3 regions of the Pseudoalteromonas sp. SG45-5 genome follow, and region 3 is predicted to be linked to each of the others. Evidence: predicted binding sites of a transcription regulator. Region 3 holds the regulator's gene; each other region holds the start of a gene.
The links. The regulator MetJ, encoded in region 3, represses methionine synthesis genes. The targets are predictions, from matches to a motif close to TAGACGTCTAGACGTCTA.
Positions count from the first base shown of each region.

Region 1 (10,817 bases), on a different contig from region 3:
AAATTTGCACCAAGCAGTAATCGCCCTCCGGCTAATTCGGTACCGTATACGCCCGCTAAACTTTCTTTAAACTCACCATTGTCATAACGTAAGCCACCAACACGTAAGTAACCGCCGTCGAGGCTATAACCATCGCGCAATACAATATTTAATGTGCCCGCTATCGCATCGGCTGAACGATTCGCGCTTGATGAGCGAATTATTTCAACGCGTTCGATTAACTCAGCCGGAATTCGGTCAACAAAAAATGAACGGTCGGCACCCGCGCCAGGCACTTCCTCACCGTTTATAAGCACTTTAGTATAGGCAGGGCTTAAGCCTCGCATCCGCGCACCATCCGATTCAAGCACATCCGATAAGAATGTAACGCTAGGTACGCGTTTTAAAGCATCACCGGCTGTAAGCGGTTCAAAGCGTTGAAAGTACTCTTGTGAATACTCTAAAGTGGGTGCAAGTTCGTCTGAGCGATTTCTGTAACCAATTTCGCCATATACAACAATTTTTTCAGAAACCTCAATGTCTTTCTTTTTAGTTTCTTTTGCATCATCTTCTGCATACGCCGTTAAATTACATAATGCTAATGCGGCTACCAGTGCTTTTATTTTAAAGTGTTTCATTGTATTTGCTCTTGGTTATTACAGGGTTGTTTCTTGGTATGGCGAGCAAACTAAGGTTGTTTGATGACGTAAATGTGACAAGGTATGTATTAAACACGCGTATTTAGTGACGTTTGAGCAACACGCAGAGCTTATTGAGCTTCTCGCACTCCTGGTAAAGCAATGCGTTATGCACTGTGCAGCGCTGTTGTTAAAGTCCCTATCATTTTGTTGTCATATAGCTGAGCTAATATGACCCTGCTAACACAAACTGATATGAACTAACTTTAAAACTCATTTATAAACAAAAGATACAACACATGCGATTTAATCCCTTTACCAGTCACCGACTATTAACAAACGCCATCATTAGCCTATTTTTAAGTGCTGTGTTTTTAAGTGCTTATTTAGGTGAACTTAAAACGTATGCTGATATTCAATGGCTCGATATTATGGGGGAGGGCGGCATTGTATTAATGACTCTTGTTTGGATCTCCGTGTTATTAATATCTAGGCCCCCCAGTAAAGTAACAACTTACTTGGTGATTGGTGTCGGGCTATTTATGTTTTCAGCCACGCTCGATTTACTTGATGAGTGGTTAATGCATCCTGCGCATCAATGGCTAAGTTGGATTGAATCACTGCCCGCGCCGCTAGGCATGCTATTAACGAGTGTAGGTTTGTATTACTGGCACCAAGAGCAATATGTATTAAATAGTCAGTTACGCCGTCGCGAAGTGCATTTACGTGAGCACGACAAAGTATGCTCAGTCACAGGCCTTTATAAAGCGCAGTATTTAGATTCAGTAATTAACGAGCAATTAATTAGCACGCAGCCGTTTTGGTTAGGAGCTATTGATATACGTGATTTCTCGCACTTTAATAATGAATTTGGTTTTAGTGAGGGTGACAGGTTACTGCGTGAAATAAGTGAGTTATTACTTATGAATTGCCGATTAAGTGATGTGGTGTGCCGTTATGCGGGAGATTGTTTTATGGTGCTAATGCCAGCCACTACAGAGCAGCAAGCTAAAGAGTTGATGGCGCAAATTAAAGGGGCTTTAAGGCACTGCGCATTTAAAGTTGAGGCGTCAAAAAAAGCAAGGTTTCAGCATGTAACGACAGCTTTAATACAAGGAAATGTACGCAATAACACGCGGACATTAACAAGCCAGTTGCACAGCCAATTACAGCAAAAAAAGCATCAACAAAAAGTAGCGCAACGTGCACACCTTTGTTAATCAAAATGATAAGTACCTAAGCGCACAAGGGCTTATCACAACAATTGTAGAACTGGCACAGAACCGAGGGATTGATTTACATAAACTGTTGCGGGGGACTGGTATTTTTGAGCAAGATTTACTTAATTTTCAGCATGCGTTTAGTATCTCTCAGCAGGTGCGTTTATTAGCACAATTTAAGTCATTGATGAAAAGTACCGACAGTGGCTTTTTACTCGGTAGCCAGCTAATTAACGATACACGAGCTGAAGCACAAACCCTTATGTACAGCGCTAATTTAGCTCAAGTATTAAAGCAGTTATCGCTTTTAAGAATGCAGCTAGCGCCTTTGTTATTTAGCCAAACGTATATTAAAAACAATAATTTATATATTTATATTCAGCCCGCGCACGGGCTCGACGAAGATTTATACCATTATGTTTTAGAGATATACAGCACCGCATTTTATAGTTTACTTAAACGAGTAAGCGCAAGTTATCCCCATTGTCAGTTTGACTTTGCGTTTAAGCGCCCTCGCCATATTCAAGAATACGAACATAATTTGGGACTCAAGGTTAGTTTTGATAAGCCATGTACATGCTGGGTATTAAATAAAACCATGTTACGGGCCAAAAATCCGCATGCTAGTCAATTACGCTTTATGCAAGCTCAGTCGCAGTTACATAACCAAAATGTAGTCAGCATGACTTTTATTGAAGCGGTCTGTCGGTACTTATATGCCTATCCAAGTGTCAATTTAGAGTTTACTGCCAAACATTTTGCAATGAGCCCAGCAACATTTAAGCGCAAACTTAAACTCAATGGTGTACGCTTTTCAACGTTAATTGATGCTCAAAATAAGCATAAAGCGATTTATTTACTTACCTTATGTGCTAAACGAAATGAACAAGTCGCTGAGCAGTTGGCTTTTTATGATATACCTAACTTTCGGCGTGCATTTAAACGTTGGACAGGTTTAACTCCGAGCCAGTTAAAAACGCAGTAAGCTACTTTGTTTTTACATTAATAGAATGCAGTAAGGTGCGTGCATTTAAATGCAGGTTTGCATCTTCTGGGTTTGAAGTGTTAGTAAGCCAAACAACGCGGCCTTTTTTATCAATAAATAAGGTAGTCGGTGTACCTCGTATACTTAATTGCGCTGCAATTACGTCCGCTTTTACTGCTGTTTTAAAAGTATACCCTCTGTCTGAAAGTGCTTTAGCGGGAGTGGCATCGTCATCTTCTTTAAAACTCACGGCAATAACTTTTAAGCCCATGTCGTTTATTTTTTGAAGCGCGGGTTGCAGCTTTTTACAGTATGGGCACCAAGTCGCCCAAAAATGCAAAACATAAGGCTGGCCCACTAAGTCATGAGTATTAATGATAGAGCCATCTGCCATTTGTAAATTTAATGTAGGCAATTGAGGATGCGCTTCATCTGTGTTTTGATCTTGCGCATATAGAGTAAAACTTAATAAAAAGAGTGTGATAGCAGTAAGTAGTTGTGTCATAGTGTTTTCGTTTTTATTATCTGTATTAAATAAGAACGAGAATTTAACATTTTTATTTCACATTAAAAACGAGCGGCTTGCTCAACTATAATTGCGTGGCGTTTAGCAAGACGAAGGTGATCTCTATCATAACCGCCGCCAATCACAGTGGCTACTGGCGTGTTGTGCTCAAGGCAGCGTTTAAGCACTAAGTGGTCGCGTTTGACTATTCCATCCCAACTGATATCTAATTTACCTAGCCCATCGTCTTGCCATATATCAACGCCTGCGTCGTAAAGCACTAAGCTTGGGTTTAGTTCTTTAAGTAAATAACTTAAGGTGTCGTCTACTATGGCGAGGTATTCGTCGTCTTTCATATTGTCGGCCAAGCCAATATCCAAATCACTAGGGGACTTTCTAAAGGGGAAGTTTTTTTCACAATGAATAGAGCAAGTATAAGCATAGGGTTGATGCTGTAACATTGCAGCTGTGCCGTCGCCTTGGTGCACATCTAAATCAAAAATAAGCACATTAGTCACTTCGCCACTTTTTATTAACGTCTCGGCAGTAAAGGCTAAATCATTAACCATGCAAAAACCTGAACCAAAGTCATGATGTGCGTGATGTGTGCCACCAGCTAAGTGACACGCTATGCCGTGTTGAAGTGCTAAGCGAGCCGTTTGCAGCGTACCTTGCGGGGCTGTAAACGTACGATTCATTAACTCTTGGGACCAAGGTAAGCCAATGCGACGCATGGTTTTTTCATTTAAGCGGTTGTGCCATAGATCTTGAATGTAGTTATCGCAATGCACAAGTTCAAGTGGCCCTGGCTTGCCTAATATTGGCTCAACTAGATTATTGCCAATTAAGCCAAGCTCTGCAACATGCTCATATAAATGTGCAAACTTACTCATTGCAAAGCGGTGTTTTGGATCAAAACTAAACGAGTAATTGGGGTGATACACTAAAGGTAAATGTGGATTTAAGATCATGTTTGCACAAGTTAAAAAATTTGCTCTATGGTAATCAACTAATCTAAATGAGTCTATTGTTGTGTGTCGTGGATCAACATAGCGAGCTCGCGATGTAATAGTTCGTCATCGGCTAAATTTAACTCAATTAAGCGCTTTAAATGCGTAATACTGTCTATATCAATATAATGGCATTTTAGGCCTATGTGGTTTGCTTTTATATGAGAAACCATAACTTCCATTTTTATTTCTATTTCGCTTTGCGGGAGTGTAAAGCACAGTATTGCATTGGTATTAGTGCTGCTAGAAAAGGCGTCACATCTAGTAATTAACGCGCCATGTAAAGATATATCGAGTAATTTACATGGGTATTGATGATCATTAAAAATTACTTGTGCATCGGTTGAAAATAAAACACGAGAAAACTGACGACGATTTTGCATAACCTAACTTGGCCTTATTGTTTTTATAATAAATTAATCATAGCGGGTAATTCTCTACATGCTAGAAAATAAGTGTTTAGAATACTGGTGGCATAAAAAAGCCCCGCATAAATGCAGGGCTTAGTGTTACTGTAATAAATTAGCTTCAGTCAGGATTAGCCAATTTTTTTGTACTTAATACGTTTAGGTTGAGCTGCTGCTGCACCTAATGTCTTTTTAAGCCACTCTTCGTATTCAGTGTAGTTACCATCAAAGAAGTTAATTTGACCTTCATCGCGGTAATCTAAAATATGTGTAGCAATACGGTCAAGGAACCAACGGTCATGCGATATACACATTACACAGCCTGGGAACTCTAAAATAGCGTTCTCAAGTGCACGTAGTGTTTCAACGTCCAAGTCATTGGTTGGCTCATCCAGTAATAACACATTGCCGCCCGCTTTTAATAACTTAGCAAGGTGTAAACGGTTACGCTCACCACCTGATAGGTCTTTAACAAACTTTTGCTGATCGTTACCTTTAAAGTTAAAGCGACTTACATACGCACGGCTTGGGAACTCAAAGTTACCAATTTTTAATACGTCTTGACCGTCTGATATTTCTTGGAAAACAGTTTTGCTTTCGTCCATCCCGTCGCGGAACTGATCAACAGTCGCAAGGTGTACAGTTTCACCAACGCTGATGCTACCGCTGTCTTGCTCTTGCTCACCGCTTATCATTTTAAATAACGTTGATTTACCCGCGCCATTCGCGCCAATAATGCCCACAATGGCACCTTTTGGCATGCTAAAGCTTAAATCGTCAATTAAAACGCGATCGCCAAAGCTCTTACGAAGATTAGTTACTTCAAGTACTTGGTCGCCTAAACGCGGGCCAGGTGGAATAAACATTTCGTTAGTTTCGTTACGCTTTTGGTAATCAGATTGCTGCATTTCAGTAAACTGAGCCATACGTGCTTTTGACTTAGCTTGGCGACCTTTAGGGTTTGAACGAACCCATTCAAGTTCTTGCGCAATTGATTTTTGACGTGCTTTTTCTGATTTTTGTTCTTGCTGCAGGCGCGCATCTTTTTGTTCAAGCCAAGAAGAGTAGTTACCTTCCCATGGAATACCTTCGCCACGGTCAAGCTCTAATATCCAACCAGCTACATTATCAAGGAAGTAACGGTCATGCGTTACTGCCACAACGGTGCCTTCGTAATCGTGTAAGAAACGCTCTAACCATGCAACCGACTCAGCATCCAAGTGGTTAGTTGGCTCATCGAGAATAAGCATGTCTGGTTTTTCAAGTAATAATCGGCATATAGCAACACGACGACGCTCACCACCTGAAAGGTGCTCAATTTTAGCATCCCATTCTGGCAGACGAAGTGCATCAGCAGCACGCTCTAAAACGTTGTCGATGTTATGACCATCGTGCGCTTGAATAACCGCTTCAAGCTCGCCTTGCTCTTTTGCAAGTGCATCAAAGTCAGCACCTTCCATTGCGTACTCGTTGTATACTTCGTCAAGACGGTTAAGTGCGTGTTTAACTTCGCCAACAGCTTCTTCGACAATTTCGCGCACTGTTTTGCTTTCGTCCAGTACTGGCTCTTGCGGTAAATAACCAATCTTTGTACCAGGCTGAGGATGTGCTTCACCTTCAAAATCTTGGTCAACACCGGCCATAATGCGTAGTAAAGTAGATTTACCAGAACCGTTTAAACCAAGCACACCAATTTTTGCGCCAGGGAAAAAGTGCAACGAAATATCTTTTAAGATAGTGCGCTTAGGTGGCACAACCTTAGATACTCGACTCATCGAGAATATAAATTTATCAGGTAAAACCATGAAAGGAGCCTTTAAATAATAATAAAAATTTCAATGTTGTATTGTAGTGGCTCTCAGGTGAAACAGTCAACGAATGGCATAGTTTTAAAGCACTAAAGCATGCTTGTAAGCAAAGTATAAAATCATGAATAAATTTCATTTGGACATCTATACATCTAGAGGTTGATATTTTTTACTTTCAGTTCATAATTAGCACAGGTTTTTATGAACAGGAGTGAAGTATGCCAATTACAGTAAAAGACGAGTTGCCGGCTATTGCGCGTTTACGTCAAGAAGACGTATTTGTAATGCCAAAAAGTCGTGCAAAAACGCAAGAAATACGCCCAATGCGTTTGGCTATTTTAAACTTAATGCCTAATAAAGTAGAAACCGAAGTTCAGTTTATTCGCTTACTTGCCAACTCGCCTTTGCAAGTAAACGTAGAACTACTACGCCTTGACACTCACCGCAGTAGTAGCAACTCAGAAGAGCACCTTGATACCTTTTATCGTTATTTTTCTGAAGTTAAAGACAACAATTACGATGCATTAATAGTAACAGGTGCGCCACTTGCCCATTTAGAATACGACGATGTAGCATATTGGGATGAGCTAAAGGTCATTATTGATTGGGCCGAGCAACACGTTACCTCTACGTTATTTTCGTGCTGGGCAGCACATGCCGCGTTATATCACCATTACAATTTAAAGCGCGATTTAAAAGACGACAAACTGTGTGGCGTATTTACTCACCAATGTTATTTTGAGCACGGTGCACTGACTCGCGGATTCGACGACACTTTTTTAGTACCGCACTCACGCTATGGCCACATTGATATAAATAAAATAAACGCCTGTGATGAGCTGTTGGTATTGGCTGGCTCTGAGCGAGTAGGGGCTTACTTACTTAAAAACAAATCGGGTAGCCAAGTGTTTATAACCGGTCACCCAGAGTACGACGCCGACTCGCTAAAAGCAGAATATGAGCGCGATTGTAAAAAAAGCCCCAATGCACCAAAACCCGAAAATTACTTTGTGGACGATGATGCAACCAAACAACCTTCAAAAACGTGGCAAAGCCATGCTTTTTTACTTTTTTCGAACTGGTTAAATTACTACGTGTACCAAACCACACCGTATGATATTAATTTAGTTAGCCAAGATGTGAGGACTAACAACTATGCCGAATAACGCGCCTACAAATAATAAGCAAGCCGAAATAAGTACAGCATTAAAAGAGCGCATTTTAATTTTAGATGGTGCTATGGGCACCATGATCCAAGATCATAAGCTAGAAGAAGAAGGCTATCGCGGCGAGCGTTTTAAAGACTGGCATGTATTAATTAAAGGCAATAACGATTTATTAAGCCTAACCAAGCCCGATTTAATCACCGATATTCATCGTGGTTTTTTATCAGCGGGCGCCGATATTATCGAAACCAATACGTTTAACTCGACCACTATTTCGATGGAAGATTACGATATGGCAAGCCTAAGTCGTGAAATAAATCTAGAGTCGGCCAAATTAGCACGCGCCATTTGCGACGAATTTACAGCTAAAACGCCAGAAAAACCGCGCTACGTAGCCGGTGTTTTAGGGCCGACATCTAAAACGTGTTCAATTTCGCCAGACGTAAACGATCCGGGTTATCGTAACGTTACCTTTGATAAACTCGTTACTGCGTATGTTGAGTCTACCCTTGCATTAATGGAAGGCGGCGCTGATTTAATACTAATCGAAACTATATTCGATACGCTTAATGCAAAAGCAGCCTCATTCGCAGTAGAAGAAGCCTTTGAGCAAGCTGGGCGTACATTACCAGTTATGATCTCGGGCACTATTACCGACGCCTCTGGTCGTACGCTTTCGGGGCAAACAACCGAAGCATTTTATAACTCTATTCGTCACATTAAGCCTATATCAATCGGCCTAAACTGCGCGCTTGGTCCAGATTTACTGCGCCAGTATGTAGAAGAGTTATCGCGCGTGTGCGAAACCTTTACGTCGGTACACCCTAATGCGGGCTTACCAAATGAGTTTGGTGAATACGATTTAGAAGCGCCTGAAATGGCAGCCGAAATTATCGATTGGGGTAAATCGGGCTTTATTAATATAGTAGGCGGGTGCTGCGGTACAACGCCTGCGCATATTCGCGCGTTTGCAAAAGGGCTTGAAGGTGTTAAACCTCGTCCTTTACCTGAGCTTGAAGTACGTATGCGTTTATCAGGCCTTGAAGCCTGTAACTTAAATTAAGGAGCCAGCATGACACAGCAAATAGCAGTATTTACTAATGTTGGTGAGCGTACCAATGTAACCGGTTCGGCCATGTTTAAACGCCTAATCATGGAAGAAGACTTTGAAGCCGCGCTAACCGTTGCCCGCGAACAAGTTGAAAACGGCGCACAGGTTATTGATATAAACATGGACGAAGCCATGTTGGATTCAAAAGCCGCCATGGTTAAGTTTTTAAACTTAATAGCCTCAGAGCCTGATATTTCTAAAGTGCCCATTATGGTCGACTCCTCAAAGTGGGAAGTAATAGAAGCAGGCTTAAAGTGTATTCAAGGCAAGGCCATTGTTAACTCAATATCACTAAAAGAAGGTGAAGAGCCGTTTATTCGCCAAGCTAAAATAATAAAACGTTTTGGTGCAGCTGCCGTTGTAATGGCGTTTGATACCGAGGGACAAGCCGATACTGCCGACCGTAAGTTCGCAATATGTGCACGCAGTTACAAAATATTGGTAGAAGACATTGGCTTTGCGCCAGAAGATATTATATTCGACCCTAATATATTTGCCGTAGCCACCGGTATTGAAGAGCACGACAACTACGCCGTAGAATTTATTGAAGGCACGCGCCGCATAAAACAAAACTTACCGCACTGTAAAGTGTCGGGCGGGGTGTCAAACGTATCGTTTTCGTTTAGGGGTAATAACCCCGTACGTGAAGCTATTCACTCGGTGTTTTTATATCACGCTATTCAAGCTGGTATGGACATGGGTATTGTAAATGCGGGGCAACTAGCCGTTTACGATGATATACCAGAAGAACTACGCAAAGCCGTTACAGACGTAATACTTAACACCGACTCAGGCGCAGGCGAGCGTTTAGTAGAGCTTGCACCAAAATACTCGGGTATGGCGCAAGCCGAGCGAGTAGAAGATTTAGAGTGGCGCACATGGCCTGTTGCAAAACGCCTTGAGCACGCACTTGTTAAAGGTATTACTACCTTTATAGATGAAGATACCGAAGAATGCCGCGCCGCAGCAGCTAAACCTATTCACGTAATTGAAGGGCCGTTAATGGACGGCATGAACGTAGTAGGGGATTTATTTGGCGCAGGTAAAATGTTTTTACCACAAGTGGTTAAATCGGCGCGCGTAATGAAGCGAGCCGTGGCCTACCTAGACCCATACATTGAGCTTGAAAAAGAAGAAGGTTCAACCAATGGTAAAATAGTGATGGCGACCGTAAAAGGCGACGTGCACGACATAGGTAAAAACATTGTAGGCGTGGTATTGCAATGTAATAACTACGAAGTTATTGATTTAGGCGTAATGGTACCTGCCGATAAAATACTACAAACCGCCATCGACGAAAAAGCCGATATTATTGGGTTATCGGGCTTAATTACCCCATCGCTTGACGAAATGGTACACGTAGCAAAAGAAATGAAACGCCGTGGTTTTGAACTGCCGTTACTCATTGGTGGTGCTACTACTTCTAAAGCGCACACCGCAGTAAAAATTGAGCCGCAATATGATAAAGGCGTAGTGTATGTAAGTAATGCCAGCCGTGCGGTAGGTGTAGTATCTAATTTATTATCGAAAGACATTAAGCCTGATTTTTTAGCTAAAACCCAAGCTGAATATGTAAAAGTGCGCGAGCAACAAGCGCGCAAAAAGCCACGCTCTAAGCCTGTTACAATCCAGCGCGCACGCGATAACGCAGCAAAGCTTGATTGGGATAACTACACACCACCAGTACCTAAAAAGCTTGGCGTGATCGAGTTTAAAAACGTATCAATTGCCACTTTGCGTAAATACATAGATTGGACGCCATACTTTATGACGTGGTCAATCGCCGGTAAATACCCGCGCATAATGGACGATGAAGTAGTAGGCGAGCAAGCGCAAAGCTTATTTAAAGACGCTAACGATATGTTAGACGACCTTGAAAAAGCAGGCAGTTTGCAACCACTTGGTGTAATTGGTTTATTCCCGGCTAACCGTGTTGGGGACGATATAGAAATATACACCGACGAAACACGCAAAGAAGTATTAACTAC
Region 1 covers NZ_JACJEM010000023.1:23,721-34,537, reverse strand. The annotation lists gene H5119_RS09400 (TonB-dependent siderophore receptor) at 1-617, opposite strand, end outside; gene H5119_RS09395 (GGDEF domain-containing protein) at 917-1,837, shown strand; gene H5119_RS09390 (AraC family transcriptional regulator ligand-binding domain-containing protein) at 1,821-2,822, shown strand; gene H5119_RS09385 (TlpA disulfide reductase family protein) at 2,824-3,327, opposite strand; gene H5119_RS09380 (histone deacetylase) at 3,390-4,298, opposite strand; gene H5119_RS09375 (PilZ domain-containing protein) at 4,352-4,720, opposite strand; gene ettA (energy-dependent translational throttle protein EttA) at 4,876-6,549, opposite strand; gene metA (homoserine O-succinyltransferase) at 6,771-7,718, shown strand; gene H5119_RS09360 (homocysteine S-methyltransferase family protein) at 7,708-8,781, shown strand; gene metH (methionine synthase) at 8,791-10,817, shown strand, end outside.
Region 1: a site for MetJ is predicted at 6,690-6,707, ahead of metA (homoserine O-succinyltransferase). Genes of this name have one in related genera too.

Region 2 (10,817 bases), on a different contig from region 3:
TGTGCCAGCACAGCCGCTAAATGTTGGGCATTATGGGATTTAGTACTTGAGAGTTTATCAAACGCGCACTCAATTAAGTCAAGCTTTGTATAATCGGTGGGGTTATGAAATAACGTATAAGCTTTAATACCGTCTCCCTCATAAGCTCTATCAAGGTGAGTGCCCATTAACCATGTGGCTTTGGTAAGCTCATTTTGCATACCATTGACCGCCGCATGCTGCGTTTTTATTTGTGTGGTTGGAGTTGGAATTGGCTCCCAAGCACCTTGTACTTTCTTTATTTCTTCTTCGTTCATTGCTTTGTCGTATGTATCACTGCTGCGCCTTTTCACCTCATATAACATAGTCCGCTCCGCAGAAAAGTTACTTTTAGCTCCATGTAACTGTGAATCAAATAGAATATCATCGATATTTATCATTCCATCAGTCAACATATATTGAATTAAAAAATGATAATTACGAAATGGATATTTTGTTCGCCATAAACGGCGCAGCGGGTTACGGCTGTGCTTAATTGAGTTGTTAGCATTAGGGTTCGCGCATATTTTAATGATATCGGCGCATACCATTTTTAAATCATAGTCATTAAGTTGCGATAGCATAGCGAGAGCTTGGCAAGTAAATTTAGCTTTACTAAATGGGAAGTTAACAGGGAGCTTAACACCAAAATCTCAACAGCTAAGCGCGTCAAGAGGGATAACAGAATGCGCATTGATAGTTTTATTGAGTTTAGACCAAGACATATTTCTTCCTTGTAAATGAGTCTGAATTTAAAATACTACGTTAAATTATTTGTTAGAGCAAAAGTTTTTTAACACAGTATTATAATGTTGGATTGTACTTTTTGGCTCCATTGTAGGTCGTCATTTATGGCGTCATATTTTTGATTTACCTTTAATACCAACCTGCGTAAATCTTTGAACAATTTAACGAATTAAATTGCACTATTACGTCGTTAAAAATTTTTTATTTAGAACAACTAGATACAAAAATTTTTGCCTAGTTCTAGCGTAATTTTCTTAACGTTAAATAGACCCCATATATAAGCAGATTGGTATAACGCGCTAAAGCACGACCTACAAACAAAAAAGCCCGCCCTGTTTTACACAAGGCGGGCTTTTAACCTTTAAAGCAATCGATTAAAAAAGCTCGTTTGCTTTGCTTACAATGTTTGCCACTGTAAAGCCAAAGTGCTCAAACAGCTCGCCAGCAGGCGCTGACTCACCAAAAGTAGTCATACCGACTACTGCGCCATTTAGGCCTACGTACTTGTACCAGTAATCAGCAATACCCGCCTCTACTGCTACGCGGCGTAAAACAGATGCCGGTAATACGCTTTCTTTGTATGCTGCGCTTTGATCTTCAAAGGCATCAGTACATGGCATAGATACAACACGTACCTTTTTACCTTGGCTGCGTAGTTCGCTTGCTGAATCTTGTGCTAGTTGCACTTCAGAGCCCGTCGCAATAAAGATAATCTCTGGATTACCGTCACAGCTAAGGATGTAACCACCCTTTTTAACGTCTGCTAATTGCTGTGCGTCACGCGCTTGCTGCTCAAGACCTTGGCGAGTAAAGATTAACGATGTAGGACCGTCTTTACGCTCAATAGCTTGTTGCCATGCAATTGCCGACTCAACTTGGTCACATGGACGCCAGTTGTATAAGTTAGGCGTTAAACGCATGCTTGCAATTTGCTCTACTGGTTGGTGAGTTGGACCATCTTCACCTAGGCCGATTGAATCGTGCGTGTATACAAAAATGCTTGGTTGCTTCATTAATGCAGCCATACGTACGGCATTTTTTGCATATTCAACAAACATTAAGAACGTAGCACCATAAGGAATAAAGCCTTTATGAAGGGCAATACCATTCATAATTGCCGACATACCAAACTCACGTACACCGTAGTAAATGTAGTTACCGCTTGCATCATCTGCCGTTAAACCTTTAGAGCCATCCCAAATTGTTAAGTTTGAGCCTGCTAAATCGGCTGAGCCACCCATGAATTCTGGCAATAACGGACCAAATGCGTTTAAAGCATTTTGCGATGCTTTACGAGACGCTGGATTTGCAGGGTTTGCTTGCAATTGCTCAATATATGCTTGAGATTTTTCAGCCCAATCACCAGGCAGTTCGTTGTTAATACGACGCTTGTATTCAGCAGCAAGCTCTGGGTATGCTTTTGCGTATGCTGCAAATTTTTCGTCCCAGCTTGATTCAAGCTGCTGACCTTTTTCTTTGCTATCCCATTGTGCGTAAATATCATCAGGAATTTCGAACGCATCGCCAGTCCAACCTAAAAATTCGCGAGACGCTTTAATTTCGTCATCACCTAGTGGTGCACCGTGACAATCGTGGCTGCCCGATTTGTTAGGTGAACCGTAACCAATAATTGTTTTACAACAAATTAGTGATGGCTTGTCCGTAACGCTTTTTGCTTCGCTAATTGCAGCACTTACTGCATCGCTGTCGTGACCATCAACACCACTAATTACATGCCAACCGTATGCTTTGAAACGAGCTGGCGTATCATCAGTAAACCAACCTTCTACTTCGCCATCGATTGAAATGCCGTTGTCATCCCAAAATGCAACAAGTTTACCCAGACCTAATGTGCCTGCAAGTGAACCTGCTTCATGAGAAATACCTTCCATTAGGCAGCCATCGCCCATAAATGCATAGGTAAAGTGATCAACAATATCGTGACCTTCACGGTTAAACTGTGCAGCGAGTGCTTTTTCAGCAATTGCCATACCTACGGCATTTGTGATCCCTTGACCTAATGGGCCCGTAGTAGTTTCGATTCCTGGTGCATAGCCATATTCAGGGTGACCTGGTGTTTTAGAATGCATTTGACGGAAGTTTTTAATTTCGTCTAGTGGTAAGTCATAACCACTTAGGTGCAATAGAGAATAGATAAGCATTGAACCGTGGCCGTTTGAAAGAATAAATCTGTCACGGTCAGCCCACTCTGGATTCGTTGGGTTATGTTTTAGATAATCGCGCCATAATACTTCTGCGATATCGGCCATGCCCATTGGGGCTCCAGGGTGGCCAGATTTGGCCTTTTGTACTGCGTCCATTGACAAGACGCGAATAGCATTTGCAAGTTCTTTGCGAGATGGCATGAATTCTCCTACCTTTATGTGTATTTGCACGGGTATTAATGTATTCGTTTATGCATCCAAGTAACTTGGACACTGTAATACATCTATTCTTACTTATTGTGGGGGCTGTGTGCAATTAAAAACCCTATAAAAGGAGCTATTATGAATATTTTTTAAGACCATAATGATATTAGTTATTTTATTTAGACGTCTAGGCGTAAAAACACTATGCAAGGTGTTTTGTTTTCGATAAAATACGCCCCTTAATTTTTTAGCGCTAATACCGACGTTTGTGAAGCGCAATATTTGTGAGCAGAAATACAATGGCAAAACATTTATTTACTTCTGAATCAGTTTCTGAAGGTCATCCGGATAAAATCGCCGATCAAATCTCTGATGCGGTACTTGATGCTATCCTAGAGCAAGACTCTCATGCCCGCGTAGCGTGTGAAACTTACGTGAAAACCGGTATGGTTATGGTTGGTGGTGAAATCACTACTAGCGCATGGGTTGATATCGAAGAAATTACACGTAAAACAATTCGTGACATTGGCTACACAAATTCAGACATGGGTTTTGATGCAGACTCATGTGCAATTTTAAACACTATTGGTAAACAGTCTCCTGACATTAACCAAGGTGTTGACCGTACTAGCCCAGAAGAGCAAGGCGCGGGCGATCAAGGCTTAATGTTTGGTTACGCATGTAACGAAACAGAAGTACTAATGCCTGCTCCAATTACTTACTCACACCGCTTAGTACAACGCCAAGCTGAGGTTCGTAAAAGCGGCGAGCTTAACTGGTTACGTCCAGATGCAAAATCTCAAGTTACTTTTGCATACGAAAACGGCAAGCCAGTAGGTATTGATGCTGTTGTACTGTCTACTCAGCACAGCGAAGACATTTCTCAAGCTGATTTAGTAGAAGCTGTAATGGAAACTATCATCAAGCCAGTACTTCCTGCAGAGCTTATTACAAGCGCGACTAAGTTTTTCATTAACCCAACAGGTCGTTTTGTAATTGGCGGACCAATGGGCGATTGTGGTTTAACAGGTCGTAAAATCATTGTAGATACATACGGTGGTATGGCTCGTCACGGTGGTGGTGCTTTCTCAGGTAAAGATCCATCAAAAGTTGACCGTAGTGCTGCATACGCTGCACGTTATGTTGCTAAAAACATTGTTGCTGCTGGTCTTGCTGACAAGTGTGAGCTACAAGTTTCTTACGCAATTGGTGTTGCAGAGCCTACATCTATTAGCGTTGAAACGTTTGGTACAAGCAAGCTAGAAGAAAGCCGTTTAATCGAGCTTATTCGTGAACACTTTGACTTACGTCCTTACGGCTTAATTCAAATGCTTGATTTAGAGCGCCCTATCTACCTTCCTACAGCGGCTTATGGCCACTTTGGTCGTGACGAATTCCCTTGGGAACGTACAGATAAAGCTGAAGCACTTCGCGCAGCAGCTGGCCTTTAATTGGTTAAGTAACTATCTAAATAACTTGAACCCTGGATAATAAGTTGGTAAATCTCTTAACCAGTGTTCAGGTTAAATACAAAAAAAGCGCCAATTGGCGCTTTTTTTATGCATAATTAAAGTATCAAAAATTAAATAAAGGCAGCCTGTAAAAACTGCTTTTTTAATCCATCCCTCTGGTAAGCAAATGCCACGCTGTAGCCATATATTGATTATATGCTTGCTCTGTTTGGCTGTCGACGGCTTTAAATTCAGGTTTATGGTTTGGTGATAAACGTGTTTTATCAAGTGGATCTATTTTTTGGTATTCATAGACCGAAGATAAATCACCACGCCAAAGCTCTGTTTCAGTTCGTATTGTTTGAAAGCCAAATACAGTGCGCTCTTTTTCTGGCATATTTAGTAATGATTGCCCCATACTATAAAATTCAGTATTTTTTGGCGCTATTAGGTTTAATAAAGTCGGTGCAATATCCATGTGGCTTGCTAGTTGATCTTTAGCGACCCAATTTGAATTAACCCCTTTACCATAAATTACAATCGGAACATGAGTTAGCTCGTACAGATCAGGCTGGTGATGAAGGTAACGACGACCATAATGATCCCCCGTTATTATGAATAAAGCATCTGGGTATCGCTGCTCCATTTTACGAACAAACTGACCTAACATTTTGTCTGAGTACCAAAGGTGTCCCAACACATAAGGGTCTAGCAAGTCATCGCCTAAGGCTTGGATTTCTTTTGGATAATCTGCCAAAGATTTAAAAGGGTAACCATATTGATCTAAATCTAGGTTAAATGGACCATGGTAGCTGCCGCTCATAATGAGATTAAAACTTTTATCGTTTGTTGTCTTATCAACTAAATCAAATAATTGCCCATCGTCAATTCCCCACACACCAGCACTGCCTTTTCCTCCAGCATCAACTGCTGAAAATACTTTATCGACACCTTGTGAAAGTGCATATTCTCCGACATTTTGCCATGATAATAAGCCACCATAGTAAAATCGGCTTTTGTAACCTAGCTGCTCTACTTGGCTAAATATTGACATTTTACTGGTTGGCTTTTGAGGTCCAATACGGCTCATATTCACACCAGCATACGCAATACCCGACATAAGGCTTGATAACGAATTCATTGTGCTACTTGCGGCAGGCAAAACATTATCTAAATAGATGCCTTTACTCGCCAAGTTACTTAGTTCGTTAGTTAAGTTAAGTGATGCATATTTTTGTTGTAACGGCCAAGCATCGTAACTTTCCATTACGATAAAAAATATCTGTGATGGAGCAGCCAATAATGGAGCATTTGTTTTTTGCTCAAAAGCGGCTAGAGGGTTTTCTATCGTTGGTAAGTTTTTTTCTAGATAAGGGTTGTGGCCATTTAAACCAAAGCTCTGTAAGTCGTTATAGTCTTTAATCGCATAAATAAAGCTTCTAAACGGGTTTATTACTAGGTTATTTACAAATGCATCGGCTGTTACTGCTGACCATTTTCTGGACGCTGGACGTGTTTCAAAAGACCCTCGTATTGCGCATACAAATAACACAACTATTAAAATAATTAGTATTGTGCGCTTATAAATACAAGTAGTGAAAAGGCGATTAATAAATGTATAGTGTTTTTGATCAACCACTTTATTTATTTTAAACGTTAGCGCTAATAAAATAACTAAACTAAGAAGACTACCCCATGGTTTATATTGCTCAACAACTGTTAAAGCAATAGCCTGTTGATCGTCTTTCAACCCTTCAAGCATAAAGTAGTTAAATTGGCTGCCGTACTCTGTTATATAAGTAACACTCACAATGCATAGTAACGTGGTGACTATAAAAAATATTCTTCCCGTATACAGACGAGCCTTACTTACCCAGTGCCCTAAACGCATAGGTTGTAAAATACAGTTTAAAAGAAATGCGATGCTAAAGCATACACCGGTAGCTGCTGAATCAAATGCAAAACCCGCTTTTAACGTTGCAAAAATAGCATCTGCATCTAACTGTGCTGTTATTCTGTCTTTAAAATAGATCAAAAAGAAAACGCGAAAACTCATAAAAAGTAAAACGCCGGCAAACCATAGTGTTGCAATACGTCCACTTTCTTTTACAAACTGTAGCCAACGACTCGCAGGAGCCATGTGAGAATCAAACAAAGGTGTGTCCTTAAATGAAATATCCTTGGGCGCGCAATTTTACTGAATAAACAAAAGCCAACAACAAAACAAATGTAATTATTTGTAATTAATTAAATAACTTTAATTTATAGGTAGGACTGCATTTCTAAATGAGTTAGGTTTATACTCGTTAAATAATAAAAGCTTTAAGGGTAGTTAGATGGCCGACAATTTTCGCGTTATATTTGCAGGGTTAGCTGATGGCACTAACGCTAAAACAGCATGTACAAACCTAGCAGAAAAATTAAAAACCTCTGAAGAAAAAGTAACTACTTTTTTTAAGGGTAAATCACTCTTCGCACCGAGCAATAAAGATAAAGCCTTAAAACAGGCTAAATTACTTGCTAGTTTAGGGATCCAAAGCAAACTACAAGCCGTTTCGAGTAACGCTCAAAACACTTCTGCTCTAGCAAATAATGATCGACGTGATGAACGAATTTTTGATGCGCTAGATTACATCACAAGTAGCTTAATTCGCCTCGAAGAAAAACTAGAAGAGCTAGAGCAACGTCTTCCTGAAATTGAATCAAAAACACCCGTTTCAAATAGTGAAGAATGGCAGGACGACGATCTTATGCTTGATGAAGAGCTTATTAGCCCGCCTAATGAGCGCAGTAATATCGTTTTATATTCACTTATAGCAACAGTAATCACACTGCTCATAGTGTTAGCTGCATATTTAGCATTTCCTAATTTATTCTCTTTTTAATTATGTTCTGGGAACGAAAATGAGCAATAAACGTTCACAGATAAGAGAATATATCCGTAAAACCCGTAATAACTTATCAAAAAGTCAACAGGGTACAGCGGCTCAGCAAGTAAACATGAATTTTATTCAATATTTAAAAGATAAAAAAACAACTAAAAAAGAGCATATTGCAATTTATTTAACTAATGACGGAGAGTTAGACACTTCATTGTTAATTAAGAGTTTATGGGATTTAAATCACCACATCTACCTCCCTGTAATACACCCCTTCAATGGCGCTAATTTACTATTTCAGCGTTATGAAAAAAACTCACCCATGAGAGCAAATCGCTATGGTATCTTGGAACCTAAGCTCAACTGCACTCAAATATGCCCGTTACCAACGCTTGATTACTTACTTATGCCACTTGTTGCATTTGATGAACAAGGTAATCGTTTGGGAATGGGGGGTGGATTTTACGATAGAACGTTGGCACGTTTACATGATCAACACTGGCAAAAACCGCAACTAATTGGCTTAGCACATGAATGCCAAAAAGTTGATGAGCTACCTATTGAATCGTGGGACGTACCACTTAAAACTATTATCACTCCAGATAAAACCTACTGCTGGTAACACGTTAACTTGTATACTAGCGACATATTTATGACTAAATGAGCACAGAGCAATGACACAAGACGAATTAAAAAAAGCTGCAGCATGGGCTGCACTCGAGTTTGTAAAAGAAAACACCATAGTGGGTGTAGGCACAGGCTCAACAGTTAATCATTTTATTGATGCATTAGGCTCAGTAAAAGACACAATTGTAGGCGCGGTATCAAGCTCAGAAGCCTCTACTGCTCGTTTAAAAGAGTTGGGTATTGAAGTGTTTGAGCTTAACAACATCGATGTTTTAGATGTATACGTTGATGGCGCAGATGAAATTAACGCCCAAAATGAAATGATCAAAGGCGGTGGTGCAGCTCTGACTCGCGAAAAAATAGTCGCGGCTGTTGCTAAACAATTTGTATGTATTGTTGATGACACTAAGTTAGTAGAGACATTAGGAGATTTCCCACTTCCGATAGAAGTTATTCCAATGGCGCGCAGCTACGTAGCACGTGAGTTGTTAAAGTTGGGGGGCGATCCTGTTTACCGTCAAGGCGTAGTGACCGATAACGGTAACGTTATTTTAGATGTGTACAATTTAAATATTACCAATGCTAAACAACTTGAAGCACAAATAAATTCAATTGTTGGCGTAGTTACCAATGGCCTATTCGCAGAGCGTGGTGCTGATAAAGTAATTATTGGCACTAAAAATGGGCCTCAAATTAAATAGGATGAGGTTATGAGTAAGGTATCATTAGCAAAAGACAAAATTAAAATTCTCTTGCTTGAGGGTGTGCACCAAAGCGCAGTTGAAACGCTAAAGCGCAATGGTTATAGCAATATCGACTACGTTAAAACATCCCTACCTGAGGACGAGCTCAAAGAACGTATTAAAGATGCACACTTTGTAGGACTTCGTTCTCGCACTCATATAAATGAAGCCGTATTAGATGCGGCTGAAAAGCTCATCGCAATTGGCTGTTTTTGTATTGGTACAAACCAAGTTGACTTAAACAGCGCACGCGAACGTGGTATTGCCGTATTTAATGCGCCATTTTCTAACACTCGTTCAGTTGCAGAGCTGGTGCTTGGTGAAATTTTATTATTATTACGTGGTATTCCACAACGTAATGCAGCAGCTCACCGTGGCGGTTGGTTAAAAACGGCCAATGGTTCGTTTGAAGCGCGTGGCAAAACCTTAGGTATTATTGGCTATGGTCATATTGGTACGCAATTAGGTATCATGGCCGAAAACATTGGTATGAACGTTGATTTTTACGACATTGAGGATAAATTATCACTTGGGAACGCCACTCAAGTACATAATTTAACTCAGTTATTACAACGCTCTGATATTATTAGCTTGCACGTACCAGAAACACCGCAAACTAAAAACCTAATTGGCACCGCTGAGCTTGCTGTTATGAAGCATGGAGCTATTTTAATTAATGCTTCTCGCGGAACTGTGGTTGATATTGACGCACTTGCAGAGGCATTAACAGAGAAAAAACTCAGTGGTGCAGCAATCGATGTATTCCCAGTTGAGCCTAAATCTAACGATGAGGAATTTGTATCGCCATTGCGTGAGTTCGACAATGTTATTTTAACGCCGCACATTGGTGGTTCAACACAAGAAGCACAAGAAAATATTGGCATTGAAGTTGCCGGTAAACTAGCTAAATACTCAGATAATGGCTCTACCATCACCGCGGTCAATTTCCCTGAAGTATCACTGCCAGAGCTTGCTAATCGTAGCCGCTTATTACACGTACACCACAATCGCCCTGGCGTATTAACACAAATTAACCAAGCCTTTGCCCAGCACGGTATTAATATTGCCGCACAGTATTTGCAAACTGATGAAGCAATTGGTTATGTTGTTATTGATGTGGATACAGATCATTCAGAAGTTGCACTAAAAGAACTCAGTGCCGTTGAAGGAACAATTAGAGCGCGTATTTTACATTAATATTTAAAAGGGTCCTTATGGACCCTTTTAAACTACATGTACTTTCTTAAATACTTTTTGAACACGGGATCAGTTTTAGCCAATTCTTTTTGCTCAGCTAAAATATCTTTTAAAATAGCCCCCGATGTAAGTGGGTTTGCAAGTACAACCCTAAATACAACGGTTGGCTGGTTATCATATTTAGAAGGTGTTAAACGCGTACGAGATACGAACGAGCGACCTGATTCACGCTGCCTTTTTTGCATGCTGGCAGTAAAGCGATTTAATGATGCAAAAATATCTAAACGCGTTGCTACATCCGCTTCAGCTATTGCTTGTTTTATTTTTTTAGGTACGTAGCGGTATGTTAATAAACACAACTCGGGCTCTGAAATAAGTTCGAAATCCTCGTCGGCTTTAATTAAATCAGCAAAATAGTGCGCCTTTTTAATGCTTCGATCGATCAACATTTCGTAGCCTTTACGACCAATAACACGTAAGCAAGCATGCACTAACATCGCCATTCCAGGACGACTACCTTCAAGCGTGTGACTACCTAAGTCTTTAGAGCCTTTACGCAAAATATACTCTGCGTGGTGTTCTATCGCATCGGTTGCCGCAGGGTCTTTAAATAAAACCAAACCTGCCCCCATTGGTACATACATTTGTTTGTGCGCATCAATGGTGATTGAATCAGCGCGTTCAATGCCTTTTAATAAAGGGCGATGAGTCGTTGATAAAAGTGTTGCTCCTCCCCATGCTGCATCGACATGAAAATGACAATTGATTTGCTCTGCTAAATCGGCC
Region 2 covers NZ_JACJEM010000006.1:49,600-60,416, forward strand. The annotation lists gene H5119_RS02840 (hypothetical protein) at 1-602, opposite strand, end outside; gene tkt (transketolase) at 1,140-3,131, opposite strand; gene metK (methionine adenosyltransferase) at 3,434-4,585, shown strand; gene H5119_RS02855 (LTA synthase family protein) at 4,749-6,740, opposite strand; gene H5119_RS02860 (hypothetical protein) at 6,922-7,470, shown strand; gene H5119_RS02865 (5-formyltetrahydrofolate cyclo-ligase) at 7,490-8,086, shown strand; gene rpiA (ribose-5-phosphate isomerase RpiA) at 8,139-8,792, shown strand; gene serA (phosphoglycerate dehydrogenase) at 8,802-10,031, shown strand; gene panP (pyridoxal-dependent aspartate 1-decarboxylase PanP) at 10,064-10,817, opposite strand, start outside.
Region 2: a site for MetJ is predicted at 3,315-3,332, ahead of metK (methionine adenosyltransferase). Genes of this name have one in related genera too.

Region 3 (10,817 bases):
GAGCCACCAGAAGGTCTTGTTTCGATTCGAATTGATTTAGCGACTGGCTTGTTAAGCCATAAAAATGACTATACCAGCCGGTTTGAATACTTTGATAAAGGTACTGCACCAACGAAATACGTACTTTCGCAGCCAACTGATATTTTTGAAGAAGAGACTAAAACTGAAGAAGAACTATTTTAGGTTACTTTCGCAAATAAACAGGCAGCTAATTTAGCTGCCTGTTTGCTTTTGGCTATATGCTATCACTTTAAATTTTGCATCAGCCAATATAAATCTGAGTGAATGCCAGCTGCTGTAACTTCCTTTCCAGCACCTGGACCCTGAATAACTAACGCGTTATCGCTGTACCATTGACTGTTAATCACAAATATATTGTCGCCAGGTGTTAAGTTCGCCAAAGCATTGCCTTTTGCTACATAACTGATACCAACTTTCGCGGTTATTTTACCTTGATTTATTTCTAATAACCCCGTGTAACGAAGAACTGAATTCTCTAATTGCGCTTTATGGGCATGCGCTTTTATAAATTCATCTAACTGATCTTTTTGATCAATAAAATCATTCCAACTACCTTGAGCCAGCTCATCGGGCATAAGTGCCGATAACGCTATATCATCAAGGTCTAATTTAATGCCCAGCTCACGCGCTAAAATCAGCAACTTGCGCTGCATATCTCGACCTGATAAATCCTCTCTAGGGTCGGGCTCTGTAAAGCCCATACTTTGTGCTTCGAGTACTAAATCAGAAAATGCTTTTGAACCATCATATTTACTACATAACCACGATAATGTCCCTGAGAAAACACCTTCTATGCGCGTAATTTTGTCGCCACTATTTTGTAAATCAGCGAGTGCAAAGTTAATTGGTAAACCAGCTCCAACACTTGTGTTATAGCGCCAATGCAAGTTTTTTTCTGTAATGCTTTTACATAGTGATTCATACCAAATAGTTGGAGCTGTTCCTGCATATTTATTGGCGCTAATTAAATGGCAATTGCGTTCAACAAGATCAGTATATAACGCACTAAATTTTTCACTGGCGGTTATATCAACAACTACTTTATGCTCATAATCGAGCTCATTGATCGCGCTCAATAAATCATGTTCATTGTAGTTATTTGCTTCATGTTGCCATTGAGTTTTCCATTGTACTGTATTGATACCACTGGCATTAAATAGCATCTGTGTCGATCGCACTAACCCCACAAGTTTGACGCTAAAGTTATCCGATAAACGATCGAGTTGAGTAGATAACTGCTCAATAAATACTTCACCTACATTACCCAGCCCTGCCACTATCAGCGCAACTTCTTGCCCTTTATTAATAAGCTTATCGTGTAATATACTTAAAATATCACTATCAATTAATTGATCTGTCAGTAGTAATACATAGCCATCACCTTGATGTACAAAACGAGGCTGAATACTTTGTAGGTTGAGTAAATCAAGGGCATGTAAAGCTAACGTATTTACGTCCTGCTCAGGAGCTAAAACCGCACAACCATTTAAATTCGATTCACTAATGTTCGCTCTGCCAGCGAAGTAGCTTACTACCTGATACGTTGAAGCTGCTGGTACCACTAAATACGTATCTCCATCTTGACTAAAATGATGAAGGCTGTGCTGAATAAGCTGGCTAACATGAGTCACCTCACCTCCACTCAGACCTTCAATAACTAATAAATCGACATTCTGTAAGGTTGTTATAAAACGCTTTTGTTTTACACAGCCTTCCTTAACTATATCGGTTTGGCTGGCTTGTACATCGTAACTACTGCGCACAGCAAGTTTTATGTCGGTATTTTTAAGTGGAGATAGTGTTTTTGCATGCAAAACCGGATTGCCTAATCTGGCTAGCAAATTCGCTTGCCCGCGACACACTTTTGCGTACTTAATCGCTTTATTTACTTTACGGGGATCGGCGCTAAATATACCTTGCGTATCAGTCCAGATACTTACGTGCTTTGCATTACAGTAACTTGCTAATAAAGTCGCGCTGTAATCGCTGCCATTACGCCCAAGCGTTACGGTATCACCAAGGCTGTTGGACGCAATAAACCCAGTGACGACATTAATTTTATTACTGGCAATTAGCCCACTACATTGTTGAATATTTTGCGCATGTAATAATTGCCCGTCATTTAAGATAAACAGATTTCTGGCATCTTGCAGGCAAGCTTCAACATTAAGCTGCTGTAAATAAGCGGCCAATAAACGCGCCGACCATAATTCCCCATGAGCAAGCAATGCAGATTCTTGTAATTGTCCATTTTTAGCAAGCTCAGCGATTAAATTTAACTCTTCGTTTAATGTATGTAATGCATTGCGCTTAATATCTGCGTGCAGTAATTGTTCAATTAAATCACCTTGATGATTACTCAACTGCAACACAATATCAGCAACAGCTTGCGTGTCTTTTTGTTGATAGCTTTGCCACAAAGTTACTAAGGTATCGGTTGTTTTACCTGATGCCGACACAACCACACAATCACCTAATTGAGTGTGCCCTAAAATAATTTTTGCCACACTTTGATAACGTTCGGCCGACCCTAAGCTCGAACCGCCAAATTTATGTACACAATTAACCATATTGTACCAATCCATTTTAATCACCAAAGTGCCGGATGAGCAGCACTTAATTTAACATTGTTATTAGAAACGCCAGCCCTTTTCCCTGCGTGACTTTCGTTCTTTTTATACCCTGGTTTAACAAGATTAAATACGCGATCAAAGTCTGCAAGTAAATCATGTATATCTTCAATACCAACCGAAATACGGATAAGCGTATCGCCCACCCCCGCTTCTAAGCGTGCTTCTTCTTCCATTCCTGCATGAGTCATTGTCGCAGGGTGGCAAATTAGACTCTCCACTCCCCCTAATGACTCAGCTAAACTAAACTCTTTTAAGCTTGTTAAAAATGCAGCCGCATCGTGTATGTCGCCTTTAATATCAAAGCTAACCATGCCACCAAAACCAAGCTGCTGTACTTTCGCTAATTCATGTTGAGGATGCGACTCAAGACCTGGATAATAAACTTGGCTAACAAACTCAGATTCTTCAAGATACTTAGCAATTGCTAATGCGTTTTCTTGGTGCTGTTTTAAACGGATATTTAAGGTACGCAAACCTCGTAATGTTAAGTAGCTATCAAAAGGTGCCCCTGTAATACCAATATTATTTGCCCACCAAGCAAGTTCATCACCCAGTGCTTGTGTTGCGGTTATGACTGCACCACCAACAACATCCGAATGGCCATTGATATACTTAGTTGTAGAGTGCACGACAATGTCTACTCCAAATTTAATTGGGTTTTGTAATGCTGGTGACAAAAATGTGTTATCTGCTGCAACCAATGCACCGCATTGTTTTGCAATTTCAGTGACCGCTTTAATATCAGTTAAACGTAATACTGGGTTACTGGGTGTTTCTATCCAAATTAATTTTGGTTTAATCTCTAATATTTGATCAAGGCTCTGTTGTTTAGTTAAGTCTAAAACTTTAAGTTTTAATAAGCCGCGCTTTTGTAATGAAGTAAATAAACGATAACTACCACCGTAACAGTCGTGTGGGATCACCAATGTATCGTCGTGATTAAGTAGCTGCGTAGCTAAATGCACAGCAGCCATGCCTGTAGCTGTAATAATGCCACGCGCCCCACCTTCGAGCTCTGCAAGCGTTTCAGCTAAAATATCACGATTAGGATTACCGCTACGGCCGTAATCATATTGGCGCTTAGTATCAAAATCAGCAAACGAATACGTTGTCGACAAATAGAGTGGAGCTACCACTGCACCATGCTGTTTATCAGCCTCTATACCGCTACGCACTGCAATAGTTGCTTTATTTTTTCCACTCATACTTGTCACCTAATTAATTTGGATGTTTAGACGTCTAAAAGAGTAGTTTATTCAATTTAAGAAGTCAAAACATTTAAACCGCTAGATGGCTAAATAACAAGTATTTGACTATCTTTTTTAAATCGATAGAATTTCACGCATATTCACACGCTTTTATCTTGTGTGAGCAATTAATAATCTGAGGCAACGATACATCTTATGGCTAAATGGAATGGTGAGTATATTCACCCATACGCAGAACACGGTAAAAAATCAGAACAAGTTAAAAAGATCACCGTTTCGATCCCACTAAATGTATTAAAAGTATTAACTGATGAACGTACACGTCGTCAAATTAGTAACCTACGCCATGCGACAAACAGTGAACTATTATGCGAAGCTTTTTTACATGCATTTACAGGCCAACCTTTACCTAATGACGACGATTTACGTAAAGATAATGCCGAAAAAGTACCAGAAGAAGTGAAAAAAATAATGCAAGAAATGGGGCTTGAAGTACCTGTTTTAAATGAAGATTAAGCGTTTAAAAAACATAAAAAAACCTCAGTAATTACTGAGGTTTTTTTATAACTAAATTTTACTGCATACTTTACTGCATATAGTTTTCAGGTAGCTCAATACGCGCCACACCCGACTCAACAGCAGCAAGCGCCACTGCTCTTGCTATACGTGGAAGTAAACGTGGGTCCATCGGCTTTGGAATAATATAATGAGCGCCAAATTCTAATTTATCTACACCTGCGGCTTTTAATACTTCAGCCGGTACAGGCTCTTTAGCAATACTGCGAATAGCTTCTACTGCGGCTATTTTCATTTCGTCGTTTATCGCGCTTGCACGAACATCAAGTGCGCCACGAAAAATAAACGGGAAACATAAAACATTGTTAACCTGATTAGGGTAATCAGAGCGCCCTGTTGCCATAATTAAATCGTTACGTGCGCTGTGTGCGAGTGCAGGATCTATTTCAGGATCTGGGTTTGAGCACGCAAACACAACCGGCTTATCAGCCATTAACTTTAAATCTTCAGCACCTAATAAATTAGGTCCCGATACACCAACAAATACATCTGCGTCTGCAATTACATCTTGCAACGTACGTTTATCGGTATTATTGGCAAACAATTGCTTGTACTCATTTAAATCATCACGGCGTGTGTGAATAACTCCTTTGCGATCCAGCATATAGATATGCTCGCGTAGCGCACCACACTTAATTAGTAACTCCATGCACGCGACAGCAGCAGCACCGGCCCCTAAACAAACAATAGTCGCATCTTCAATTGACTTTCCCTGTACCTCAAGCGCATTAAGCATACCTGCTGCGGTAACAATGGCGGTGCCATGTTGATCGTCATGAAAAACTGGAATGCTACAGCGCTCAATTAACGCTTTTTCGATTTCAAAACACTCTGGTGCTTTAATATCTTCGAGATTAATGCCACCAAATGTATCTGCTATATTTGCAACTGTATTTATAAAGTCTTCGGTAGTACGGTGCTTAACTTCAATATCAATCGAATCTAGGCCTGCAAAACGCTTAAATAATAAAGCCTTGCCTTCCATTACGGGTTTAGATGCGAGTGGCCCTAAGTTACCCAGACCTAAAATTGCAGTACCATTAGTAATAACTGCAACCATATTACCTTTACCGGTATATTTATAAGCATTTGCAGGATCAGCAGCAATTTCACGCACAGGTTCAGCAACACCTGGGCTATATGCTAGGGCTAAATCTTGAACCGTTTCGGCAGGCTTGGTTAGCTCAATGCTGATTTTTCCTGGAACGGGATGAGAATGGTAATGTAGTGCTTGTTCACGAAAGTCTGACATAACGCGATTGTATCCTGCAATTTAAGTTAAAGTGAGAGGTGTTGTCTGGGTTACGATACCCTTATTATTTTTAAATTCCAAGCAATATCAGGTCTATCCTGTTATATGCTAGATTCATTAATTTAAGAGGTTTTTCAGTAACTTTGCGAAGATATACCGACATTTCATAAATAGAAATTCATATAAAAAGCATTTTTAGAGGTACTTTTAGCCGCGAGTCGTTTTCTCTAAAAACGACTGTCAAATTTTTAGTATAAATAACTATAAACAGCTTAATACTCTACTTTAAAAACATTTATCTTCACGTTAGCTACATTTAACAACTTAGTTAAAAATTGAACACTTCAAAATATAGAGACTATTGCGTACTTTGTCTGCAAAGGTTTATGCATACTCAGAATAAGAACAGGAAATAGTTATGCAAAGAAGATAACGTCAAAATAGGCAGAAAAAGTAAATAAAAGATGAATTTTAGACATAAAAAAAGCACCCTAAGGTGCTTCCTTTAACTAAATAGCAAAAATTACTTCTTGCTACCAAGTGCACCGAAACGCTTGTTGAAACGATCAACACGTCCGCCAGTGTCTAAAACTTTTTGCTTACCAGTGTAAAACGGGTGACACGCAGAACATACGTCTAAGTGAATGTTTTTACAAAGAGTAGAGCTTGTTTCGAATTCATTTCCGCATGAACATGTTGCTGAAATTACTTCGTACTTAGGGTGAATACCTTCTTTCATAGAAACCTCTAGTTAAGGCCGCATCGCTCTCCAAACCCGTAGTTTGGTACCATACGTCGTTAAAACAAATTTGTTGGTGGCGGATTTTATCCAACAACTACCAAGCACACAAGGTTTAATTATATTTTTTGCTAAAAAAGTAATCAAATAATAAAACGGTTATAATTTGCTAGTAGGTTTTTAACTGTATATTTAGTACATTACACCATTAATTTTATTAGTTGAGTTGTTATGCGTTTTGTTGAAGTTGCTATAAAAGTCCCGTTACCGCGCACCTTTGATTATAAAGTAGATGAACAGCTCTCAGGCTTGGTTTCGGATCTAAAGCCTGGAATGCGTGTTTTAGTCCCTTTTGGCAACCAACGTAAAGTGGCCGTTATATTAGCTTTAAAAACCAGCACTGAAGTTCCTGAAAATAAAATTAAAAGTATTCTTGAAGTCATTGACGATGCCCCTATTTTATCTACGCAACACTTAGCGCTTCTTAGCTTTACTGCTCGTTATTATTGCTACCCTTTGGGCGAAACGATTCATATAGCTCTGCCTAGTGCACTACGCCAAGGTGAATCACCAGACAAAACAAGCATTAACATGGTAATGCTTACCGAAAAAGGCGCTAAAGTACCGTCATTAAAAGCCAAAACTCAACTCAACTTATTGAAGCAGTTATCACAATCAGGTAAGTCGTCTTTAACTGAACTAAAAGCCTTAGGCTTTAGCAAAAAAACCATCGATAGCCTCATTGATAAAGAACTTGTCACACAAACTATCGAACACGATAACCAATGGCAAAGCATTACCCCCAAAGTTGGTAGCAAACCAATTCTTAATAAAGAGCAAGCGGTTGCCTGTACGGCGATTAATCAAAGCAAAGGCTTTAGCAGCTTTTTATTGGAAGGTGTGACTGGCAGCGGTAAAACCGAAGTGTATTTACAGTGCCTTGAAGAGGTATTAAAGCGTGGTGAGCAAGCTCTCGTATTAGTTCCCGAAATAGGTTTAACCCCCCAGACAGTTAATCGCTTTCGTCGCCGCTTTCCTGATACACCCATTATGCTTTGGCATTCAGCCCTGACCGATAACGAAAGACTCCAAACATGGCGATTTTGCGAAAAAGGCAGCTGTGCAATCGTAATAGGCACTCGTTCGAGTATCTTTCTGCCCTTTTTGCAACTCGGTATGATAGTGGTTGATGAAGAACACGACTCTTCATTTAAGCAGCAAGATACCCTTCGCTATCATGCTCGTGATTTAGCCGCATACAGAGCATTTCAGCATAAAATTCCACTTATATTAGGCAGTGCTACGCCCGCACTTGAAACACTTCACAAAGCGATTAATAATAAATATCAGCTATTGAGCCTAACTGAGCGTGCACAAACCGCGACCGACAACCAATTCAAATTACTCGATATGAAAGGCCAGCCCGATCAAGCTGGTATAGCCCATGCAAGCCTTGCCACTATGCGTCAGCATTTAAATCGTGGTAAACAGGTGATGGTATTTTTAAATCGCCGAGGCTTTTCGCCCACGCTTATTTGTCATGAGTGCGGCTGGCTAAGCGAGTGTAAACGCTGCAGCACTAGCGCAACGTTTCACAAAGCTATTGGTCAAATGATTTGCCACCATTGTGGCGATCAATACCCTGTGCCTCATCAATGTCCTGATTGTGGCAGCACACAAATATTCCCTAACGGCAAAGGTACAGAGCAAATAGAAGAGTTTTTATCAACTGAGTTCCCTGATACGCCGATCACGCGCATTGATCGCGATTCAACTCGTCGAAAAGGGAGTCTTGAAAAAGCACTTGATGAAATTAACTTGGGAGGAGCACGTATTTTAGTTGGCACACAAATGCTTGCCAAAGGTCATCACTTTGCAGATGTCAGCTTGGTGCTTATTTTAGATGTAGATAGCGGTTTATACTCCTGTGACTTTAGAGCAACCGAACATTTAGCTCAGCTTGTTACACAAGTAGCAGGACGTGCTGGGCGCTCTGGAGAACCAGGCCAAGTACTATTGCAGACCCACTTTCCTGAGCATCCACTTTTACAAGACTTGGTTAACAATGGATATCAAGACTTTGCTCGCTTTGCACTGAGTGAACGCGATGATGCCGATCTCCCTCCAATTACAAATATGGCTATTGTTCGTGCTCAAGGACATAGCATTAAGCAAGTCGTCGACTTTTTAACTGATTTGGTTCCAGTCAATGGGGTATCTGGTATACAATTGCTCGGCCCGATACCCGCGCCTCTAGAAAGGATCGCAGGTATGTATCGTTTTCAGTTACATATTCAAGCGCAAGATCGCCGCATACTGCATCAATATCTTGCGCAAATGGTTGATTATTTAAGCTCAAGTAAACTCGCACAAAAAGTCCGCTGGAGCTTAGACGTAGACCCTATAGACATGATTTAGGTTAAGGCCAAAATAACGCTATGGCACAGCACGATTACATTAACAAAAAACCAGCAAACAGAAAAAACAATAAGCAAGCACCTGCGAAAAAACCATTTCCGATTTTTTTAGTGAGTATTGCTCTTTTACTTGTGGGCGGTTTCGTCTACGGGTTATGGTTTATTAAAAGTAACGCCGATCCTAAGCTGGTAGAAAAGCAGGCTAACCCAACGGCAGCCGAAAAAAAGGTCGAAGTGGTGATCCCACGTACGCCCGCATTTATTAAAGAAATTAGAAACCACGAAATTCAAGTTGAGGTAAAACAGCTTGAGCAAAAAGGTCCTTACGTTATGCAATGCGGTTCATTTAAAACCCACGCCCAAGCCGAATCACTCAAAGCTAAAATTGCATTTGCAGGACTTATATCTGAAATTAAACAAGAAGGCACATGGCACAAGGTGCGTTTAGGGCCTTATAAAACCAAGCGCCAAGCCGAAAGTGATAAAAACAAGCTTAAGCGTGTAAATATAGTCAGCTGCGGAATTTGGAACTGGACTTGAAAATAAACCATTCACCCATATAACCTCATCATAATCGTTTTTTACGAGTTGTCTCTACAGCTCGATGATGAGGAATAACATGACTACTATCGTAAGTGTACGCCGCGGCGACAAAGTTGTAATCGGCGGTGACGGCCAAGTATCTCTTGGCAACACCGTAATGAAAGGCAACGCCCGTAAAGTTAGACGCCTTTATAATGGCAAAGTAATTGCTGGCTTTGCCGGCGGTACTGCTGATGCCTTTACCCTTTTCGAACGCTTTGAAAGTAAATTAGAAATGCACCAAGGCAACCTCACCAAAGCAGCGGTCGAAATGGCTAAGGACTGGCGCAGCGACCGGGCTCTTCGAAAACTCGAAGCATTGCTAGCTGTAGCAGATGAAACTGCATCTCTTATTATTACCGGTAACGGTGATGTGGTGCAGCCAGAGAATGATCTAATCGCCATCGGCAGTGGCGGTAATTTTGCCCAATCTGCAGCAACAGCCTTATTAGAAAATACCGACTTAAGCGCTCGTGAAATCGTCGAAAAAAGCTTAACTATTGCAGGCAATATCTGCGTATTCACTAATAATTTCCAAACCATCGAAGAATTATAATAGGAACCGCTATGTCTGCAATGACCCCAAGAGAAATTGTTCACGAACTAGATCAACACATTATTGGCCAAGCGAATGCAAAAAAAGCAGTGGCTATTGCACTTCGCAATCGCTGGCGCCGTATGCAACTTAATGAAGATTTACGTGGCGAAGTGACTCCTAAAAACATTCTAATGATTGGCCCAACAGGCGTAGGTAAAACAGAAATTGCACGCCGTTTAGCAAAATTAGCAAATGCGCCATTCATTAAAGTAGAAGCGACAAAATTCACCGAAGTTGGCTATGTTGGTAAAGAAGTTGATACGATCATCCGTGATTTAGTCGACGTGTCGATTAAAATGACTCGTGAGCAGCAAACCAAAAAGTTTAAACATCGCGCAGAAGAAGCGGCCGAAGAGCGTATTTTAGATGCCTTGCTTCCTCCTGTTAAAGATCAATACGGCGAAACACAGCGTGATGATAACTCCTCAACACGTCAAACGTTTCGTAAAAAACTACGTGAAGGCCAATTAGATGATAAAGAAATTGAAATTGATTTAGCTCAAACACAGCCAAACGTAGAGATTATGGCGCCCCCTGGTATGGAAGATATGACCAACCAGCTGCAAAGCATGTTTCAAAACATGGGTGGCGACAAACGCACTAAACGTAAGCTAAAAATCAAAGAAGCCTTCAAACTATTAACGGAAGAAGAAGCCGCTAAATTAGTGAACCCTGAAGAGCTAAAAGAACAAGCTATTTTTGCAGTAGAACAAAATGGTATTGTGTTTATTGATGAAATAGACAAAATTTGTAAGCGTGGTGATTCTTCAGGTCCTGATGTTAGCCGTGAA
Region 3 covers NZ_JACJEM010000018.1:25,552-36,368, forward strand. The annotation lists gene H5119_RS07775 (penicillin-binding protein 1A) at 1-183, shown strand, start outside; gene metL (bifunctional aspartate kinase/homoserine dehydrogenase II) at 246-2,591, opposite strand; gene metB (cystathionine gamma-synthase) at 2,612-3,859, opposite strand; gene metJ (met regulon transcriptional regulator MetJ) at 4,058-4,378, shown strand; gene H5119_RS07795 (malic enzyme-like NAD(P)-binding protein) at 4,449-5,690, opposite strand; gene rpmE (50S ribosomal protein L31) at 6,214-6,429, opposite strand; gene priA (primosomal protein N') at 6,661-8,847, shown strand; gene H5119_RS07810 (SPOR domain-containing protein) at 8,868-9,386, shown strand; gene hslV (ATP-dependent protease subunit HslV) at 9,466-9,984, shown strand; gene hslU (HslU--HslV peptidase ATPase subunit) at 9,996-10,817, shown strand, end outside.